DNA from 4 places in the Candidatus Pantoea rara genome. Region 1 is predicted to be linked to each of the others. Evidence: predicted binding sites of a transcription regulator. Region 1 holds the regulator's gene; each other region holds the start of a gene.
What was found. Region 1 encodes LexA, which represses DNA repair genes until DNA is damaged. Its sites were predicted from a motif close to TNCTGTATGTACATACAGNA; they were not measured.
Positions count from the first base shown of each region.

Region 2: a site for LexA is predicted at 3,174-3,193, ahead of umuD (translesion error-prone DNA polymerase V autoproteolytic subunit). Genes of this name have one in related genera too.
Region 3: a site for LexA is predicted at 4,331-4,350, ahead of mutH (DNA mismatch repair endonuclease MutH). Genes of this name have one in related genera too.
Region 4: a site for LexA is predicted at 4,013-4,032, ahead of dinB (DNA polymerase IV). Genes of this name have one in related genera too.

Region 1 covers NZ_CP194942.1:3,696,878-3,702,008, forward strand. Annotated here, with positions in the region: gene zur (zinc uptake transcriptional repressor Zur) at 142-663, shown strand; gene ACR8BF_RS17470 (CsbD family protein) at 750-962, opposite strand; gene dinF (MATE family efflux transporter DinF) at 1,128-2,450, opposite strand; gene lexA (transcriptional repressor LexA) at 2,549-3,163, opposite strand; gene ACR8BF_RS17485 (diacylglycerol kinase) at 3,269-3,637, opposite strand; gene plsB (glycerol-3-phosphate 1-O-acyltransferase PlsB) at 3,766-5,131, shown strand, end outside.
Region 2 covers NZ_CP194942.1:2,176,109-2,181,239, reverse strand. Annotated here, with positions in the region: gene ACR8BF_RS10270 (glucose 1-dehydrogenase) at 1-317, opposite strand, end outside; gene ACR8BF_RS10265 (manganese catalase family protein) at 380-1,228, opposite strand; gene ACR8BF_RS10260 (biofilm development regulator YmgB/AriR family protein) at 1,509-1,766, opposite strand; gene ACR8BF_RS10255 (hypothetical protein) at 2,302-2,526, shown strand; gene ACR8BF_RS10250 (hypothetical protein) at 2,627-2,878, opposite strand; gene umuD (translesion error-prone DNA polymerase V autoproteolytic subunit) at 3,215-3,634, shown strand; gene umuC (translesion error-prone DNA polymerase V subunit UmuC) at 3,637-4,905, shown strand.
Region 3 covers NZ_CP194942.1:815,904-821,034, forward strand. Annotated here, with positions in the region: gene ACR8BF_RS03985 (FCD domain-containing protein) at 1-605, shown strand, start outside; gene ACR8BF_RS03990 (GNAT family N-acetyltransferase) at 602-1,054, shown strand; gene ACR8BF_RS03995 (NADP(H)-dependent aldo-keto reductase) at 1,095-2,135, opposite strand; gene ACR8BF_RS04000 (YgdI/YgdR family lipoprotein) at 2,276-2,494, opposite strand; gene ACR8BF_RS04005 (TerC family protein) at 2,613-3,323, opposite strand; gene mutH (DNA mismatch repair endonuclease MutH) at 3,423-4,100, opposite strand; gene rppH (RNA pyrophosphohydrolase) at 4,784-5,131, shown strand, end outside.
Region 4 covers NZ_CP194942.1:3,153,597-3,158,727, forward strand. Annotated here, with positions in the region: gene ACR8BF_RS15065 (sugar ABC transporter ATP-binding protein) at 1-818, shown strand, start outside; gene ACR8BF_RS15070 (ABC transporter permease) at 815-1,816, shown strand; gene ACR8BF_RS15075 (sugar ABC transporter substrate-binding protein) at 1,842-2,909, shown strand; gene dinB (DNA polymerase IV) at 2,946-4,001, opposite strand; gene dpaA (peptidoglycan meso-diaminopimelic acid protein amidase) at 4,246-4,992, shown strand; gene ACR8BF_RS15090 (class II glutamine amidotransferase) at 4,963-5,131, opposite strand, start outside.

The sequences.
Region 1 (5,131 bases):
ATATTTGAGATAAAAGACGGGTTAAACTCTGATTATGCTGCTTTATCAGGCAAGTAATGCTGATTTTTAAAACAATACCAACTTCAGCATCGCGAAACTATGTGTGATAAAATAACATCACTTATCCAGCGGAGTATTTTCATGACCAACATGACGTCACAGCAAATTTTGATTCAGGCCGAAAAAATGTGCCTGCAACGCGGTGTGCGTCTGACTTCGCAGCGTGCTGAAGTATTGCGCCTGATGGCCGAACAGCCCGGCTCAATCAGCGCCTATGATTTGCTGGATCAACTTCGCGTCAGTGAACCTCAGGCCAAGCCGCCCACGGTCTATCGTGCGCTCGATTTCCTGCTGGAGCAGGGTTTCATTCATCGGGTGGAATCCAATAACAGCTACGTCATGTGTCATCACTTTGAAGCGCCAGCCCATACGTCGGTGATGCTGGTCTGTGACCGCTGTGCTGCTGTTACAGAGAAACAGGCACAAGGTGTGGAGAAGATTATTACGACGCTGGCAGGTGAGGCGCAGTTTACATTGCGCCACAGTGTGATTGAAGCGCATGGGTTATGTGAAAGTTGTGCTGCGGTTGAAGCCTGTACGCACCAGGAGAGCTGCGAGCATGATCACCATGATGAGGGGAAAAAGCGGGGAAAACGCGGGTAACTGGCACATCCTTGTGCGATTCCATCCCTGTACCCTCCGGTGCGGGCACACCGAAGCGGCTTAAGCTCATTATCAGGATATCGTGATTACCAGCGGTGATCTTTGTTCTTGCCTTCCCAGTCCGTTACTTCGCGCTCTGCTTCATCTTTCGCATAGCCGTAACGTTCCTGGATTTTACCGACCAGCTGATCGCGTTTACCTTCGATAACCTGCATATCATCGTCGGTCAGCTTGCCCCATTTCTCTTTCATTTTGCCTTTGAACTGCTTCCAGTTGCCGCTCGCTTCGTCTTTATTCATGGCAGACCTCCAATCCTCGGGTTTAATGATTATTTTGCTACTCAACAAAATAACGATATAAAGCGCTGGTTAACTGCGCTGCTTAAAGTTAATTGTAGTAGCCAATTTCATAACCATGGAATAATACAGAATAATCCGTATCAACCTGGGCCAGCCTCTGCAGAATCAGGCGTCAAACCAGCTGTTATGACGCCAGTGCTTACGCCAGATGAGCCACAGTGACAGGCCGCGCAGCGCCAGGAAAACCGTCACCGCCAGCCACAGGCCGTGATTGCCCAGCATCGGTATGCTGAGCAACGTCAGAAAGTAGCCTGCCGCTGCCACGACCATGCTGTTACGCATCTCACGTCCGCGCGTCGCGCCAATGAACATCCCATCCAGCAGATAACACCAGACGCCGATCAGCGGCATGATTATCTGCCAGACCAGATAGCGGTCTGCTGTCTGCTGCAGTGACTGAAGAGAGGTCAGCAGGGTGACAATCTGCGGGCCAAAAATGGCATAAGCCAGCGAGAAGAACAGCGCTACCACCAGCGCCTGCCGACAGGCTGAGTGCCAGACCTGCTGCAATTTACTGCCATCTTTTGCGCCATGTGCTTCGCCGGCAAAAGCTTCAACCGCGTAGGCAAAACCATCCAGCGCGTAGGCAGTAAAGGTAATGAACATCAGTAATACTGCGTTAACCGCTACCACATCCGGACCCAGCCGCGCACCCAGCACGGTGAGCGAGGCAAAACAGAGCTGCAGCATCAGAGAGCGCAGCATGATATCCCGGTTGAGGCGCAGCAGCCGGCCGCTGTCACCGCGCCAGCTCTGCTTCAGCAGATTAAACGTAATACCGCGCAGCTTTAACACCCGCCAGACCATAATACCGCCGACGCCCAGCGTGATGTACTCCGCCAGCGCCGTGGCGGTTGCCGCACCCGCGACACCCCAGTGCAACCCCATCACCAGCCAGAGATCGAGCACGATGTTAACCAGATTGCCCACCACCAGCAGGATCACCGGCGCGCGGGCATACTGCACGCCCAGCAGCCAGCCCAGAATCACCAGGTTTGCCAGGGTTGCAGGCGCACTGAGCCAGCGAATCTGAATAAACAGTGCCGCCTGTTCAAGAACATCGGGATTGCCACCAACCAGGTGGGTCGCCAGCTGGATAATCGGATAACGTAAAGCGATGAACAGGACACCTGCCAGCAACGCAATGATCAGCGGCTGTGCCAGTGCACGTGCCAGAGCGGTTTTATCGCCCGCACCAAACGCCTGTGCCGTAAGGCCAGTGGTACTCATTCGAAGGAAAAGCAGCAGCATAAACAGGAAGCTGGTCACTGTTGTCCCGACCGCAACCCCGCCAAGATAGACAGGGCTGTCGAGATGACCAATAACTGCAGTATCGACCACCCCCAGTAAGGGAACGGTGATATTTGAAAGGATCATCGGCAGCGCAAGCCGCCAGAGATTTTTATCCGTTGCCGTGACAAAGCGCATTCGCCGTTCCGTGCTCAGTGTCGCTGCAGTAAAGCAGGCGACAAAATTAGGGCAGACAGAATAGCATCAGAAAAGGCGAATGCACGCAGCCCTCAGAATCAGAGCCACTCGCCGTTACGGACCACGCCAACCGCCAGACCTTCAATAGTCAGCGACTGAGCACGGGTATCGACAACAATCGGGTCGAAATCACTGTTTTCAGGCAAAAGGTGCACGATAGCACCCTGCTTTTTCCAGCGTTTAACGGTGACTTCATCATCAATGCGGGCAACAACAACCTGGCCGTTGCGCACATCCTGGGTTTTATGTACCGCGAGCAGGTCGCCATCCATAATCCCGATATCTTTCATAGACATTCCGCTGACGCGCAGCAGGAAGTCAGCAGATGGTTTGAACAGGCCTGGATCGACCTTGTAATGGGTTTCGATATGTTCCTGCGCCATGATCGGCTCACCGGCTGCAACACGGCCAATCAGTGGCAGCCCTTCAGAGGCTTCTTCTTCCATTAACAGACGAATGCCGCGCGAAGCACCAGAAACGATCTCGATGACGCCTTTGCGCGCCAGCGCTTTCAGATGCTCTTCTGCCGCATTTGGCGAACGGAAGCCCAGCTGCGCGGCAATCTCTGCACGCGTAGGCGGCATGCCCGTTGAAGAAATATGGTCGCGAATCAGGTCATAGACCTGCTGCTGCCTGCTGGTTAATGCTTTCATCCCGCCCCCTGGTTGTTTATACAGTCGCTGTGAGTATATACAGGTATTGGCGAAATGGAAACCGATTGTCAGGTAAAACGCGCCCTCAGGCGCGTTGTGGAAGGGCTATCGCAAATGTGTCCAGAGCAGCGCGACCCAGACAAACAGGGCCAGTATGATGCTGATCAGCACCGCTGCCGAGCCCATGTCTTTTGCGCGGCCCGCCAGCGGATGATGCTCCTGACCGATGCGATCGACCACCGCTTCAATGGCGCTATTGAGGATTTCGACAATGACCACCAGCACCACCACCCCAATCATAAGGATGCGGGCGATCACATCGACATCCAGCCAGCACGCGATAATAATAGCGGCCAGTGCAGCCAGCGCTTCCTGCCGAAACGCCGCTTCATGTTGCCAGGCGGCTCGCAGTCCCTGCCATGAGTAGCCTGCGGCTTTTACTATTCTGATAAGTCCGGTGGCATTATTTGCCATGATGTGGGAACCCTTTCATCGGATTGACGTCAATGTCTGGGCTGCGTGCAATTGGCACCACCACAGATCTTCGCTGCGCTTTCTGATATGCTTGCGGCGCTTTGCTAACAAGAGGCTTCATGTTGTCTATGTCAGGTTGGCGTAAACTCTATTACAAATTACTTAATTTACCACTCTCCTTTTTGGTAAAAAGTAAGGCCATTCCGGCCGATCCCGTGTCTGAACATGGTCTGGATCCGACCCGACCTATTATGTATGTTTTGCCTTACGATTCGAAGGCTGACTTACTGACTTTACGTGCACAGTGTCTGCGGCATCATCTGCCCGACCCACTCACTCCGCTGGAGATTGATGGTTCACTGTTGCCACGCCACGTGTTTATCCATGATGGCCCGCGCGTCTTTCCCTATTTTGTGCCCAGCGTTGAATCGGTGAAAATCTTTCACGATTACCTGGACCTGCATCGCAATAACCCTAAGCTGGATATTCAGATGCTGCCAGTCACGGTGATGTTTGGCCGCGCGCCAGGACGTGAAGTCCAGGGCGAAGCGACGCCGCATCTGCGGGTGCTGAACGGGGTGCAGAAGTTCTTTGCAGTAATCTGGCATGGACGCGACAGTTTTGTCCGTTTCTCGCCGACTGTCTCACTGCGCCGTATGGCAACGGAACACGGTACAGATAAGTCGATTGCCCAGAAACTGGCTCGCGTGGCACGCATCCATTTTGCCCGTCAGCGAATGGCGGCGATCGGCCCGCGTTTACCGGCGCGTCAGGATCTGTTTAATCGCCTTCTGCAATCCAAAGCGATTGAAAAAGCCGTCGAAGATGAAGCACGCAGCAAAAAAATCTCCCATGAGAAAGCGCAGCAGAACGCCGTCGAGATGATGGAGGAGATTGCGGCAAACTTCTCCTATGAAGCCATCCGCGTAACTGACCGCGTGATGGGCTGGCTCTGGAGTCGGCTCTATCAGGGCATCAACGTCAATGGCGGCGAAAAAGTCCGCCAGCTGGCGCAGGATGGCCACGAGATTGTCTATGTGCCGTGCCATCGCAGCCACATGGATTATCTGCTGCTTTCCTATGTGCTCTATCATCAGGGACTGGTGCCGCCGCACATTGCCGCAGGTATCAATCTCAACTTCTGGCCAGCTGGCCCGATTTTCCGTCGTCTGGGCGCCTTCTTCATTCGTCGTACCTTTAAAGGCAACAAGCTCTACGCCACGGTATTCCGCGAATATCTCGGCGAGCTGTTCACCCGGGGCTATTCGGTTGAGTATTTTGTGGAAGGAGGTCGCTCACGTACCGGTCGCCTGCTGGACCCTAAAACCGGTACCTTAGCCATGACCTTGCAGGCGATGCTGCGCGGTGGAAATCGCCCCATCACGCTGGTGCCGATCTACATCGGCTATGAGCACGTGATGGAAGTGGGCACTTACGCTAAAGAACTGCGCGGTGCAGCGAAAGAGAAAGAAGGCTTTATGCAGATGGTGCGCG
Region 2 (5,131 bases), 1.5 Mb from region 1:
GCCTCGGTGATGTCGCCAGGCACCAGAAGTGCGGTCGATCCGGCAGCCTCAACCAGTCGGGCGGTATCCTGCGCATCCTCATGCTCATCAAGATAAGAGATCAGCACATCGGCACCTTCCCGGGCAAAGGCAATGGCGACGGCCCGGCCAATACCGGAATCCCCGCCGGTAATAATCGCTTTTTTACCCACCAGACGGCCTGAACCCTGATAGCTCTCTTCACCATGATCGGGCTGCGGCTGCATCGCGGCGGTGCTGCCAGGCCACGTCTGCGGCTGCTCTGCAAAAGGGGGGTGTGGACGCTGAGTGGATGACATGACTTTTCCTCCGTAAAAAGGGGACAACCCTGTCAGGGCATCGGACCCTGACAGGTGAGGGATTAAGGTTTTGGTGGGGTGACGCCGTCGATCTGTTCTGACTGCGCACCGGACCCGGGACGGGCATTGCCCAGCACCGGCTCATCGCCCAGAATATCGGGCTGCTGTTTCGCGCTGAACTGACCATGACCATCGTAAGCCGGGCCACTGCTCCAGCGACCTTCCGGCAGCGGTTTATCCAGCGAGGTATTCAGACAGTAGTAAGAATGCTCCTGCGCCTCATGTTCCTGCGGGAAGCTGTTCGGGATTGGCAGCGATGCATTCAGTCCGCCCATCTCTTCGATCACTGCCAGCCACTGCTGCTGATGCATGGTGTCACGGGCAATCAGGAAGGAGAGGAAATCCTTCATGCCTTTGTCTTCGGTCATGTTGTAGAGGCGGGTAGCCAGCACACGGCCCGTGGCTTCTGCGGTGACGTTAGCCAGCATATCGGCCGCCACGTTGCCAGATGCGTAGATATGGCTCATGTCGAAAGGCATGCCGTTGGCGTTAACCGGCATCGCCGCCAGACCGGAAGAGAGGATATGGCGTGGGTTCATGCCGCCCAGAATGGCATTGACCACCGGGTCTTTCGCTGAGGCTTCCTGGTAAGAGAGCGGAGCGCCTTCAAGGTTAAGCGCCACGGCGTAGCCCAGCATTTCGATATGGCTCAGTTCTTCGGTGGCGGTTGAGATCAGCAGATCGCGAATCCGCACATCACCCCGTGCGCCCATCGCCTGGAAAAAGTATTGCATCGCTACACGAATCTCACCTTCGACGCCGCCGATGGCCTGCTGTAACAGCATGGCAAACTCTGGATCGGGTTTATCTACACGAACCGGGAATTGAAGTTTTGATGAATGATGAAACATGGTTATTTTCCTCGTCTGTGTTTGCAGTAGATGCAGGAAAAAGCCTGGACACAGATATCGGATAAATAAAGCGAAACGAGAGCAATTAACCAGAATTTGCGGTTAAATAAGAGGAAAAAACGGTGTTTTCCGGATCTAAATCTGGCCTGGCAGAGCAGGGAATATCAGCGATAAAAAGGGGACTCGCTATTCAGTGCAGGAGAAACAAAAAAGCCCCTTAAAAGGGGCTGATTCCGGACGGGAAAAGCATCCATGCTCAATCGCGTTCCCACTTAACCATTTAGCTTTCGCTGGTGGCCGAAGCACGCTGCAGAACATGTTCCAGAGCCTGACGGTAAATATCCTGCTTAACCACGTCACGCTCGCTCTCCAGACGATTAATCAGGCCCAGCACGACGTCTTTATGTGAGACATGCGCTTTCGAACGGGCGAGTTCGGCATGAACGGCGGTGACCACCTGTTGTTCAGTAGTCAGCGCTGCGCCAGAGTTCATGAAGTAATCAGAAATCTGAGACTCTGTATTCATCGTTGTTTGCATGTCAGGCCTCATAAGAAAAGGGGGAGAATGCGTCGTTTCAGATCCGGTTGCCGGCTGACGCAAAAAAAATTGCATCTGAAGGTGGAAATCCACAACACCTTCAGATGCGGTGCAAAGTACCCTCGTTACAAGTGATTTAACATCACGGGACAAAGTTATACAGGAATTGCAAAGTTGTACAACAAAATTTGACAAAATTATACTGGTCGGTGGTGTATGTTAAATACGTGTTTAAAACGGCAAAATGGTTTTTTGCTTATTACTGTTTAAAATACAGCAGGTTGGCGCTCTTTCCTGGGCCAGGAAGATTTTCAGGAGAAAAATGCGGGAAGTACCTGATGGCACCTTAACGCGTTAAAACGGTTTTTTTGGCGGATTTTAAAAAAAGCTGTACAGGTTTTAGCATAGTAAAAAGGCGCAGGGCAATGCGACTGCTGCAATCCTGGCCGTCTGACCCGCCACGCTGCATAATTCACTTCCCACGCCTGATGCAGAAGGCTAAGGTTGAGCCCTTATTCATCACAAGGAAATGATCATGGTTCACGACTATTTCGCGATTCCGCCTGCGGGCGTAACTCAGGAACAACATAAACGTGCAGTGGCTGTGGCGGCTGCGCTTTCAGTGGCAAAGGAGTCGGTCAGCGCCTCCACGTCGGCAACCGGCTCAAAAACCTCCTGGGACCTGCAGGCCGTGGCGAATGAAATTGGTAATCTGGCCGATGCGATTCAGGATGCGCTGGAGAGTGACAGTCAGGCTTAAAGACTGAACGGCAACGTCAGGCATTTGCCGGGGCAGGTCAGGAGGATGGCAGCGTTCGGGAGCCGGTCATGTCCGGTAATCCGACGCTGCCAGAACGCGGTTATTCCACTGCAGGCGGCTCATATTTAATATATTCACGTAGGGCATCATGAATGGCCTGATTATTGCCTTCTTCCAGACCACGCCCGGCATATTCTTTCGCCAGCGCCGCCAGCACATCGTCAAACTTCCCTTTGTAATTAAGATTATTCAGCGCTATTTGCTGACCGAGTATCGCTTTTAATACCGTGGTCTCAACCCTTAACTGCGCGACTGCCTCTTCCAGATGTTTGATTCGATCGTCGTCTGTCATAATCCCTCCATGCTTAAAAAAGGCAGAATAACCAGCCCGCTCGTAATATTCAAACCTCCACCCGCGCCAGAGAGGCGTTGTCAGATTTTCCTTAAGTCAGAATAACCAGCGGCTGAATGTATAAGGTGCGTTACTGTAAAAAAAAATTGCTGATATTCCCGCAGTGCGGCGAAAGTAACCCATTTCTGCTTACTCTGACGGCAATGCGAAAAAACGGTTAAAAAAAAGTGCATTACCATCAACCCCTTCGCTTAAAAATCTTTTCTGTTACTTGATTAAAAGGGGGATTAGCCATTACTGTATTTATATACAGTAATTTGAAAAAGGAGTGACATGATGGAATTCATTAAACCTGCGGACATTCGCGCCGTTATGCCTTTACCGCTTTATATCGAACGCGTGCCGTGTGGATTTCCTTCTCCGGCGCAGGATTATGTCGAACAACGTATCGATCTTAATGCACTGATGGTTCAGCACCCCAGCGCCACCTATTTTGTCCGGGTCAGCGGCGAGTCGATGATTGAGGCGGGCATTAACGATGGCGACATGCTGGTAGTCGACAGCTCACTCACCGCCTCACACGGCGATATCGTGGTCGCCGCGGTCGACGGTGAATTCACCGTTAAGCGTCTCCAGCTTCATCCCTGCCTGCAACTGATGCCGATGAACACTAAATTTAAACCGATTGCTATCCGGACGGAAGATGCGCTGGAGGTATTTGGCGTGGTGACGTTTGTGATTAAAGCGACGCACTGATCGTGTTCGCGCTGGTCGACGTCAACAGCTTTTACGCATCATGTGAGACCGTTTTCCGGCCCGATCTCAGAGGCAAGCCGGTGGTGGTGTTGTCCAACAACGACGGCTGCGTGATTGCACGCAGTGCCGAGGCAAAGAAAGCCGGCATCAAAATGGGCGCACCCTATTTCAAAATGCGTGAAGAGCTGACGCGTCACGCGGTGCACGTCTTCAGCTCAAATTACGCCCTCTACGCCGACATGAGCCACCGGGTGATGACGATACTGGAAGAGATGGCGCCGTCGGTGGAGATCTACTCGATCGACGAGGCCTTTATGGATCTCACAGGCGTGCATAACTGTATGGCGCTGGAGACCTTTGGCCGCCAGGTCAGAGAGCGGGTACGCAAAGAGACCCATCTGACCGTCGGGGTCGGCATTGCCCAGACCAAGACGCTGGCCAAACTGGCGAATTTTGCGGCCAAAAAGTGGAGCAAAACGGGCGGCATTGTCGATCTCTCAGATCCCGGGCGGCAAAGAAAGCTGCTGCCGCTGATTGATGTGGCTGAGGTCTGGGGCGTGGGCCACCGGATCGGCAAACGGCTCAACGCCATGGGCGTCATGACGGCGAAAGATCTGGCCGATCAAAGTACAGAAGCCATTCGCAAACAGTTCAGCGTGGTAATGGAGCGTACCGTCAGAGAGTTGCGCGGCGAATCCTGCCTGGAACTGGAGTCGATGACGCCGGTAAAACAGCAAATTATGTGTTCGCGATCGTTTGGCAGCCGTATCTCAGACTACGATCAGATGCGTGAGGCCGTCTGCGCCTATGCTGAGCGCGCGGCAGAAAAACTGCGTCGTGAGAATCAATATTGTCGCCAGATAGGGGTGTTTGTGCGTACCAGCCCGCATGCGACTGACGAACCCTTTTATGGCAATCAGTCCACTGGCCAGCTGTTGATCCCGACGCAGGACACGCGCGACATTATCAGCGTTGCGATAGCGTGTCTGGATAACATCTGGATTGAAGGACACCGCTACATGAAGGCAGGCATCGTGCTGGGGGATTTTTTCAGTCAGGGCGTGGCTCAGCTTGATCTGTTTGACGAACATCAACCCCGCCGCAATAGCGAAGAGCTGATGAAGCTGATCGACACAGTCAACAAACTCGGCAGTGGGAAGCTGTGGTTTGCCGGACAGGGGATTAACAAAGCCTGGTCGATGAAGCGCGAAATGCTGTCGCCAGCCTATACCACCCGGATCACGGATCTGCCTGTGGTTGCGCTGAAGTAGACGCTGGTATTAAAAGTGTCGGGATAACTGTTTTGAGGCAGGGCCGCTTAATCAATAAGCAGGCTCAGTAAGCAGGCACTTCGCAGCCCCGCACATTCAGGACCGAGAAATTCTGCACTTTCCTTTCCCCACCTCTGATTCTGTGCCAGGCTTTCACGCTTTATTCTATAGCGTGGAAAATTAAGGCCTGTTTCGTGAAAACTTCAATCTTACTGACACTCGTAGC
Region 3 (5,131 bases), 1.0 Mb from region 1:
TGATGCTTGAGCTGGAAGGTACGGTGGATATCCGTCAGAGCTCCGGCGTCTATGTAATGCGTATTCCTTCCGCCAGTGATGATGAAGAAGAGGCTTTTTTCCGCAGCGACGTAGGCCCGTTTGAAATGCTACAGGCGCGTCAGTTGCTGGAGAGCAATATTGCCGCCTTTGCCGCAAAAATGGCGACTAAAGCGGACATTGAAAATCTGCGACGTACGCTGGAACAGGAGCAACGTGCCATCGCCGCCAACGACAGCAGTCAGGATAACGACAAATTGTTTCATCTGCTGCTGGCGGGTGCGAGTCAGAATCAGATGCTGCTCGATACCGTTACCAGTATCTGGCGGCATCACGACAGCAGCCCGCTCTGGCAGCAGCTGCGCCCGCAGTTTGAAACCCGCGCCTATCGCCTGAAGTGGCTCGGCGATCACCAGACTATCCTGGCTGCTCTGCGTCGGCGCGATGTGATGGGAGCCTGGCAGTCGACCTGGCAGCACCTTGAGAACGTCAAAAATACGCTGCTGGAGCTTTCCGACGCCGATGCGCCTGATTTTGATGGCTACCTGTTTGATTCAGTCCCGATCTTTCAGGGGAAACTGTTGTGATTGAGATTGTCTCGCTCAGTGATGCCCCACAGTTTGCCGATCAGATTATTGACTGGCAGTGGCGCGCATTTGGTGAAGCCAGTAGCCACGCGTTCTTTGCCAGTGTGGTGAACAGCAGCCTGAACGGTGCTGACTTCCCCGTAACCTTTGTCGCTCTGGAGGCGGGCAGGGCGGTCGGCACCGTAGGATTCTGGCGCTGCGACCTGATCAGCCGTCAGGATCTTTTCCCGTGGCTGGCGGCGCTATATGTTGATGATTCTTCGCGCGGCAAAGGTGTCAGTGAGGCGCTGCAGCAGCATGTCATTGCTTATGCACAGGCGCGGGGCTATTCACGGTTGTGGTTATGGTCGACGTTTGGGGGCTACTACGAACGTTATGGCTGGCTGCCACAGGGCGAAGCGCTGGAGTATCCCGATAAACCGGTAAAACTCTATTATCGCGACCTGTAAGAGAGGCCAGCCGCCACTGCGGCAGCTGGCAAAGGCGCACTTATGGCGCCGGGTAGGTATAACGACGGTGGATCGCCTCAATGCCTTCCAGGATCTCAGCGTTTAAGGTCAGATTGAAACTGTCGATATTGACCTGCAACTGCTCAAGCGTGGTGGCACCCAGCAGCGTACTGGCCACAAACGGCTGCTGACGCACATAGGCCAGTGCCATCTGCGACGGGTCGATCTGATGCTGTTGAGCCAGCGCCACATATTCGGCAATCGCCTTTTGTGACTGCTCGCCGCTGTAGCGGGTAAAGCGGCTGAACAGCGTGTTGCGTGCGCCCGCAGGCTGCGCGCCATTCAGGTATTTGCCGCTCAGCGTACCAAATGCCAGGCTGGAATACGCCAGCAACTCTACGCCTTCATGCTGGCTGATTTCGGCCAGACCCACTTCGAAGCTGCGGTTCAGCAGGCTGTAGGGATTCTGAATGCTGACGATGCGCGGCAGTTCATGCTTCTCTGCCAGCTGCAGATAACGCATCACACCCCACGCGGTTTCGTTCGACACCCCGATGTAGCGGATCTTACCGGCACGCACCTGTTCGGCCAGTGCTTCGAGCGTCTCCAGCAGCGTCACCTGAGCGGTGGTCTCGCTGTACTGATAGCCGAGTTTGCCGAAGTAGTTGGTCTGACGCTGCGGCCAGTGCAACTGGTAGAGATCAAGGTAATCGGTGTTCAGACGTTTCAGGCTGGCATCAAGTGCGGCGCGGATGTTTTTACGGTCCAGCGCCATATCCGGGCGAATCGACGCATCATTGCCGCGCGACGGTCCGGCCACTTTACTGGCCAGAATGATTTTGTCACGACTGCCGCGCTGTTTGAGCCAGCTGCCAATATAGTGTTCGGTCAGACCCTGGGTTTCCGGGCGCGGAGGCACCGGATACATCTCGGCAGTATCAATAAAGTTGATGCCGGAACGGAGTGCTAAATCCAGTTGAGCATGCGCGTCGGCTTCGCTGTTCTGTTCGCCAAACGTCATGGTGCCCAATCCCAGCTGACTCACTTCCAGCGTGCTGTGAGGAATACGATGATAGTGCATTGCCAGCTTCCTTTTCTTTATGGAATGGAATGTTGTGTTCTCAGGGACTATAGCGCGAGCAATGGCGGGGAAGGAAGGGGGAAAAGTCGGGGAAATCACCTGCCAGCGGGGAATCGGTGGCAGGTGATTAAATCGGGCAATTAACGTTCAATGATCGTTGAGACCTCATCGCTGTTAATCTGCACCATATGACCCGTCTGGTCAGTGTACTCCACCAGGCCGGTCTCTTTATCAATGCTCGGCTTGCCTTCGGTCATGATCATCCGGCCATCTTTGGTCGCCATGACATAATCAGAACTGCATCCACTTAAGAATGCGGCGGTTACCATCACCAGTGCTACTCCTGCCAACCCTTTCATCACGACTTATCCTCACAAATGGTCAAGTGCAAACAGTGTAGTAATAAATGGTTTTGCCGGCAGGGTTAATCGCAGAAATCTGAAAGTAACGGGGCGAGCAGGCTCGCCCTTGACTTTATCAGGCGTGCTTTTTCTTACTGCGCATCAGGTTAAGGCACTCAACCGCCATCGAGAAGAACATCGCGAAATAAATGTAACCTTTTGGTACATGGACCGCAAAACTCTCCAGAATCAGGGTAAAACCGACCAGGATCAGGAAAGAGAGCGCCAGCATTTTCACCGATGGATGACGTTCAACAAACTCACCAATGGCGCGTGCGGCGAACATCATCATCAGCACCGCAATTACAACGGCCGCCATCATAATGAACAGATGATCGGAGAGGCCGATAGCGGTGATGACCGAGTCGAGGCTGAAAATAATGTCGAGCATCATGATCTGCACAATCGCGCCGAGGAACGAATGGACGCGGGTGTTGTGCTCGCCTTCGCTGCCTTCGATCGTTTCATGGATCTCCATGCTCGATTTCCACAGCAGGAACAGTCCACCAAACAGCAGAATCAGATCGCGCGCCGAAAACGCATGATCCATCAGCGTAAACAGCGGGTTAGTCAGACGGGCAACCCACGCGATAGAGGCCAGCAGGCCAAGACGCATCAGCATCGCGCCCATCAGACCAATGCGACGTGCGCTGGCTTGCTGGTGCTTTGGCAGTTTAGCGACCACCAGCGACAGGAAAATGATGTTATCAATACCCAGCACCACTTCAAGGATGGTCAGGGTGCCCAGCGCCAGCCAGGCGTTGGGATCAGAAATCCACTCAAACATACCGACATTCAATCCTAAACGAAAAGTAAACGGCGATTATACGCATTCAATCCGCCGATCTCCCATAAAATTCCGAACTGACGGCGTGCGTGGTGACATTCAGAGGAGAAAATGACGTGCCAGCAGTGGCCCGGTGAAGCTCTTCTTGAGGTAGAAGCCGCGCGGCAGGGTCATGATTGGCTGGCCCTGATCGCCGATGCCCTCTGTCAGCGCCTTACTGTTGGCGGCTTTAGGGCGGATCTGCAGCCAGGCGCCATGTCGTGCGGTAATCTGCTCAACGCGTCCCAGCACAATCATATCCATCAGCTCTTCCCAGTCCTGACGCAGCATCTCATCTTCTTCTGTGTTCGGAGTCCATAACAGCGGCGCGCCAACACGGCGTTCCCGCAGCGGAATCTCACGCCCGCCTTCAACCGGGATCCATAACACCCGCGCCAGCTTGTGACGCACATGGCTGGTGAGCCAGGTGACGCCGCTGTTGCCGGTCAGCGGTGCGACACAGACAAAGGTGGTTTCCAGCGGTTTACCCTGCGCATCAATTGGGATGGTTTTCAGTTCGATACCCAGATGAGCAAAATCCTGTTCCGCTTTGCTGCCCGCGCTGGCACCCAGATGCCATTCCAGCAGCATGCCGACCCAGCCTTTATCGCGTTTAAGATCCGCAGGCATGGCCAGACCGGCGCGGGCGGCCAGCGTTTCCAGCGTCAATCCGGCTAAATCATGCGCGCGTGCCAGCAGGCTGGCCTCATCTTCAGGTGGTCCTGGCAGGTAACTCATGTTGATGACTCGCAGTGATTAAAATTTGTACAGTGGCGGCCGGGTTTATCTTTTCTCTAAAATAAACCGCGTCACGGATCGATAATAACATGATTGATCATGCTTTTTTTAGCGCATCTCCTGCTCAACATCTGCGGACAGTCAGGGTTATCCCAGCTTACCCGCAACAATGAACAGGATCTCCAGCCCGGTTATCCACAGAAAAATGGGATAACACTGTTTCTGTGCAGTACTGGTTCCATTTACAGCCTTGACTTTTCACGATATGAGCATAATTTCGCCTCTCTGGCCTAACCCTGAGCGATTAACTGTGGATAAAAAGCACTGTGCTTATATTTTAATCGATTGTCAGTTGTCGCGAACATATTGCCGTTTTATGAAAGTTTTATGGTTGGTCATTAAGATTTAATTTTGTTTAAATTCATTGTGATAAGGTAATAATGCTTTTCAGTCCGCAGGCGACCCCTGAAAATGTTATTCAGTTAACTCCCGCGTTCTGCACAAAGCTATCCACAGAAAACGTGAATAAGATCGATTTTTTTCGCGGTCTTTGTTTATAACTTTGCCCTTTTCTGTGAGTTATCCCAGCTTTGATGAGCTGATACCCCATGAATCCAGTGGTTTACCGCCTGTAAGGAGTGTGAAACAATCAGCGCATTCAAATTTTGCTTTGAGGTAGTCCGGTGATCGATGATGATGGCTACCGCCCGAATGTTGGTATCGTAATCTGTAACCGGCAGGGACAAGTGTTATGGGCCAGGCGCTTTGGACAGCACTCCTGGCAATTTCCTCAGGGAGGCATCAATCCCGGTGAAACCGCAGAGCAGGCGATGTATCGCGAATTGTTCGAAGAGGTTGGCTTACACCGGAAAGATGTTCGAATACTTGCTTCTACCCGCAACTGGTTGCGTTACAAGTTGCCAAAACGTTTGGTGCGTTGGGACACAAAGCCGGTATGTATCGGCCAGAAACAAAAGTGGTTTCTTCTGCAGTTAATGTGTAATGACGCGGATATCAATGTGCAGCACAGC
Region 4 (5,131 bases), 540 kb from region 1:
CACTAAGCGGTGAACAGATCGTGGAGAAGATGCTGGGCCATCAGCTAACCGATATCTTCCCGGCCCGCCGTGAACAGCAGGCACAGCCGCTGCTGCTGGCGGTGGAAGGACTGCACGATGAGCAGCTGCTGCAGGATATCTCGCTGCGGCTGCACAAAGGCGAAATTCTGGGCATCGCAGGTCTGGCTGGGGCCGGCAAAACCGAACTCTGCAAAGCGCTGTTTGGTGCCAGCAAAAGCCGCGTCAGTGGCGGTGAACTGCACGGTCAGCGCTGGCAGCCCCGTTCGCCACACGACTCCGTCAGTCGCCGCATGGCGCTGGTACCGGAAGAGCGGCGCAAAGAGGGGATCTTTATTGATGAGTCGGTCGCGATGAACCTCAGCGTCAGCGCGGACGACAGCTTTTCGCGCTGGAGCCTGTTCGGGCATCGCCAGGCATGGCGCTGGGCAGAGCAGATTATTCAGCAATTGCAGGTGCGCACCACCGGCCCGGCACAGACACTGCGACGCCTTTCCGGCGGCAACCAGCAGAAGGTGGCGATTGGCAAATGGCTGCGTAACAACGCTGACGTGCTGATTTTCGATGAGCCAACCAAAGGCGTCGATATCAAAGCCAAAACCGAGCTGTTCACCCTGATCGACAACCTGGCGCGCGAGGGTAAAGGCATCATCTACGCGTCAGGTGAATTTTCTGAACTGGTCGGCTTATGCGACCGGATTTGCGTGCTCTGGGATGGACGCATTGTGGCCGAACTGGCTGCCTGCGACGTCACCGAAGAGACGCTTTTGCTCTATTCCACCGGAGGAACCCCTGCGTGAGCAGCAAAGAAACCAGCCTGAACCTGACTCCCTCGCCGTGGCGTCACCAGTTGTTCGACTTTCTCTATAAATGGGGCATGTTGCTTACGGTGGTGATTCTGATCGCCGCCTTTGGCCTGGCCTCCGACAGCTTCCTTGAACCCAATAACATCATCAATATTCTGCGATCCATTGCCATTGTTACGGTGATTGCGATCGGCGTCTCGATCTCGCTGACCGTCGGTGGCTTCGATCTGTCGGTCGGCTCAACCGCTTCACTGGCAAATGCGTTAGTGATTTCGCTGTTTGTCTGGTACGGCTTCGGCACCACCACCGCGATCCTGATTACCCTGGCGCTCTGCACGCTGGTCGGGCTGTTTAACGCCTTCCTGATTGTGATCCTGCGCATCCCCGACATGCTGGCGACACTGGCGACGCTGTTTGTGATTCAGGGTGTGGCGATGACCTACAGCTTTGGCGGATCGATCACCGAGAACATGGTGCTGCCGAGCGGTGATATGGCGGAAGGCACCCTTCCGGCGACGTTTGGCCTGCTCGGCCAGGTGCCGACCATCGTCATCATTATGCTGGTCGTCACCGTCGCCGCGCAGCTGGCGCTGTCCCTGACCAAACACGGTCGGCGGATGTACGCGCTGGGCGGCAATCCAGAAGCGGCGCGCCTCTCCGGCATCCGCACCACACGCTACCGGGTGCTGGCCTATGTGATCGCTTCACTGCTGGCCGGTCTGGGCGGCATCCTGCTCGCCTCGCGTATCGGTTCATCACAGGTCAATGCCGGTAGCGGCTACCTGATGGATGCCGTCGCGGCGGCGTGGATTGGCTTCTCACTGGCAGGCTCAGGCAAACCCAATGCGCTGGGCACGCTGGTCGGCGCGGTTATTCTCGGCGTGCTGCAGAACGGCCTGGTGATGCTCTCTGTTCCCTACTACGCCATGGACATTATTAAAGGGCTGGTGCTGGCTTTAGCACTGGCGATCACCTATATCCAGCGCCGCTGAGGCGCGATGACCGGAGTTGATAACAATGCAAAAAATAACACTCTCGCTGCTGGCCCTGAGCCTGCTGAACGCCAGCGCCGCCTTCGCGGACACCGTCACGCCGGTACCGGCTGCTATCGCCAGCCATGATGGCCCGATCCGTATTGCGGTGATCCGTAACCTCGGCTCTGATGACAACACCACCCAGTTTGTTGCCGGGGCTATTCAGCAGGGTCGCCAGTTGGGCTTTAAGGTCAGCACCTTCCTGAGTAACGGTGATGATGCGCGCTTCCAGGATTTCGTGAATCAGGCGATCAGCCAGAAATATGACGGCATCGTGCTGTCGCACGGTAAAGCGCCCTATGCCAGCGGACTGGTGAAGCGCATTGCCGACGCGGGCATCAGGCTGTCTATGTTTGATACACCGGTGGATAGCCCGATTCCGGGCGTCACCGTCACCGCGCAGGATGACGCTTCACTGGCACAGCTTTCGCTGGGCCAGCTCATCCATGATTTCAATGGCAAAGCGAATATCGTCAAACTGTGGGTCGCCGGTTTCCCGCCGATGGAGCGCCGTCAGGTGGTGTATGAAAAACTGCTGAAAGAGAATCCGGGCATTCATCAGCTGGAGTCGATTGGTGCAGTTTCAACGGATGTGCAGGGCGATACCGCCAACAAGATTGGTGCGATTCTGGCGAAATACCCGAAAGGCAAAATCGACGCGATCTGGGGGGCCTGGGATGCCTTCAGCCAGGGCGCTTACAAAGCGCTGCAGGAGAATGGCCGGACCGAGATCAAGCTCTACAGCATTGATGTCTCGAACCAGGATTTGCAGCTGATGCGTCAGAAGAACAGCCCATGGGTGCAGACGGTGGCGGTCGATCCTAAAACCATCGGCGCGGTGAATATGCGCCTGGTGGCGAAAAAGATTGCCGGTGAAGAGACGCCAGCGACGTACCAGTTTAAAGCCGCGTCAATCTCTCAGCAGCAGCTCGGCAGCCAGCCTGGCGCAGTGAACGTGGCGTCGCTGAACAGGATCATTCCGGGCTGGGGCAGCAATGAAGATTTCGTCGCGCCGTGGTTTGCTACCCTGGCGGCGAAATATAAGAAGTAATCCGGCGTCAGCCTTGCCAATCGGTGAGGCTGGCCGTTACAGGCCCAGCAGCAGCTGACGCTCAAGCTGGGGATCGACCATGGTGACATGCAGTCCCACCAGCCGCACGCCGCGTCCGGCACGACGCTCATCCCAGGTTTTCCGGGCGATGGCAATCATGTCCTCTTTATTCAGTACCGGCCAGATGTGCTCCTGGGTCGTCTGCTGAAAATCACTGAACTTGAGTTTAACGCCCTGACGCGCCACCTGCCTGTCAGGGCGGATCTGCGTAAGCCGGCGATCCAGTTCGGCATAGAGAAAATCGATAATCTCCAGGCAGGCATCCCAGTCGCTGATATCTTCCGCCAGCGTGCGTTCCACCCCCAGCGATTTACGCTCGCGCTCCACAATGACGCTGCGATCATCAATGCCATTGCTGCGCTCCCACAGTACCCGGCCAAACTTCCCAAAGCGCTTCAGCAGTAGCGCCAGATCGGCCTTCTGCACGTCGCCGCAGGTCACCAGCCCCATCTCTTCCAGCTTTTTGGCCGAGACCTTACCAACACCGGGGATCTTCGCCAGCGGCAACGTCAGCAAAAAACCAGCCATCTCCGGCGGTGTAATCACGAACTGTCCGTCCGGCTTATTCAGGTCAGAGGCGATCTTTGCCAGAAATTTAATCGGGGCGATGCCCGCTGAAGCGGTCAGCCCGGTTTCACGGTAGATGGTGGCGCGGATCGCCTGCGCCATCAGCGTGGCAGAGCCGTGACAGTGCGGGCTGTCGGTGACATCCAGATAGGCTTCATCAAGGGAGAGGGGTTCAATCAGGGGCGTATAGCGGGTAAAAATGTCGCGGATCTGCGCAGAGGCTTCTTTGTAGGCATCGAAGCGTCCTGGCAGCAAACGGAGGTGTGGGCATAGCTTGAGGGCCATGCCAGTTGGCATCGCGCTGCGCACGCCAAATTTACGAGCCGGATAGTTGGCGGTGCTGATTACGCCGCGACGTTCGCGGCTGCCACCAATGGCGATCGGGATATCGCGCAGCTGGGGATTATCACGCATCTCCACCGCGGCATAGAAGCAGTCCATATCGACATGAATGATTTTACGCATACCCCCTCCAGCACTGGATAAGTATACAGTTGGCAGGGGTAACTGCAATATTTGTCGCGCCCACAATTAAAGTTTACAAATTTGTGGCCGAATATCCTTCAGTAAATCGCGAATTTCGCTGACGCCGTCTTGCTAAAAAAACAGACAATGTTTAATGTTGCGCTGCGGTAGCGGACAGTTCCGATAATGCAAACAGAGACGCACAATTTGCGTCATGTTCTCTTCATTTCAAGGTATACACAGCATGGGCAAAATCGCACTCCTGTTTGCGATGATTTTACTGCCAGCCCTCAGCATGGCAATGACACCCGAACCCGTTCAGACAGCGGCACCGGTCAGTAAAGAATTAAAGAAGCAGTTACTCGGCACCCCGGTCTATATCCAGATTTTCAAGGAAGAACGCACCCTCGAACTCTACGGCAAAATCGGTAATGAATACCGCCTGCTGGATACCTACCGCATCTGTAACTTTTCTGGCGGCCTCGGCCCGAAACGCCGCGAAGGTGATTTCAAAAGCCCGGAAGGTTTTTACAACGTGAAGCTGAATCAGTTGAAGCCAGATAGCCGTTTTTATCGTGCCATCAACATTGGCTTCCCGAATCAGTACGATCGTAATCAGGGCTACAGCGGCAACTACCTGATGATTCATGGCGACTGTAAGTCGATTGGCTGCTATGCCATGACAAACGCCTATATGGATGAGATTTTTACGTATGTGAACGCCGCGCTGCGTAACGGCCAGCAGGATGTCAGCATCAGCATCTATCCGTTCCGCATGACCGACAGCAATATGCAGCGTCACCGCTACTCCAGCGATGCCAGTTTCTGGCAGCAGTTACAGCCAGGATACGCTTACTTTGCGAAGTATCGCCAGCCGCCGACGGTCAATGTCGCCAGCGGTAAATATGTGATGAACAGCAGTCCGGCACCGGTTTTAGCGAGTCCCGAAGCCGCTTCCCGTTCATTCCTGGCGCTCTCCAAGGCAGAATAACGCCCATTCACCTGGCGCAATTCGCTGCCAGGTTTCATTGGCCGTCAGTGGCTGCGTAGCAATCACCGTCACCACGTCATGCGGCGTGGTGTGCTGCTGAAAATCAACTTCCACATCCTGATCCAGTAACTGCGCCCGG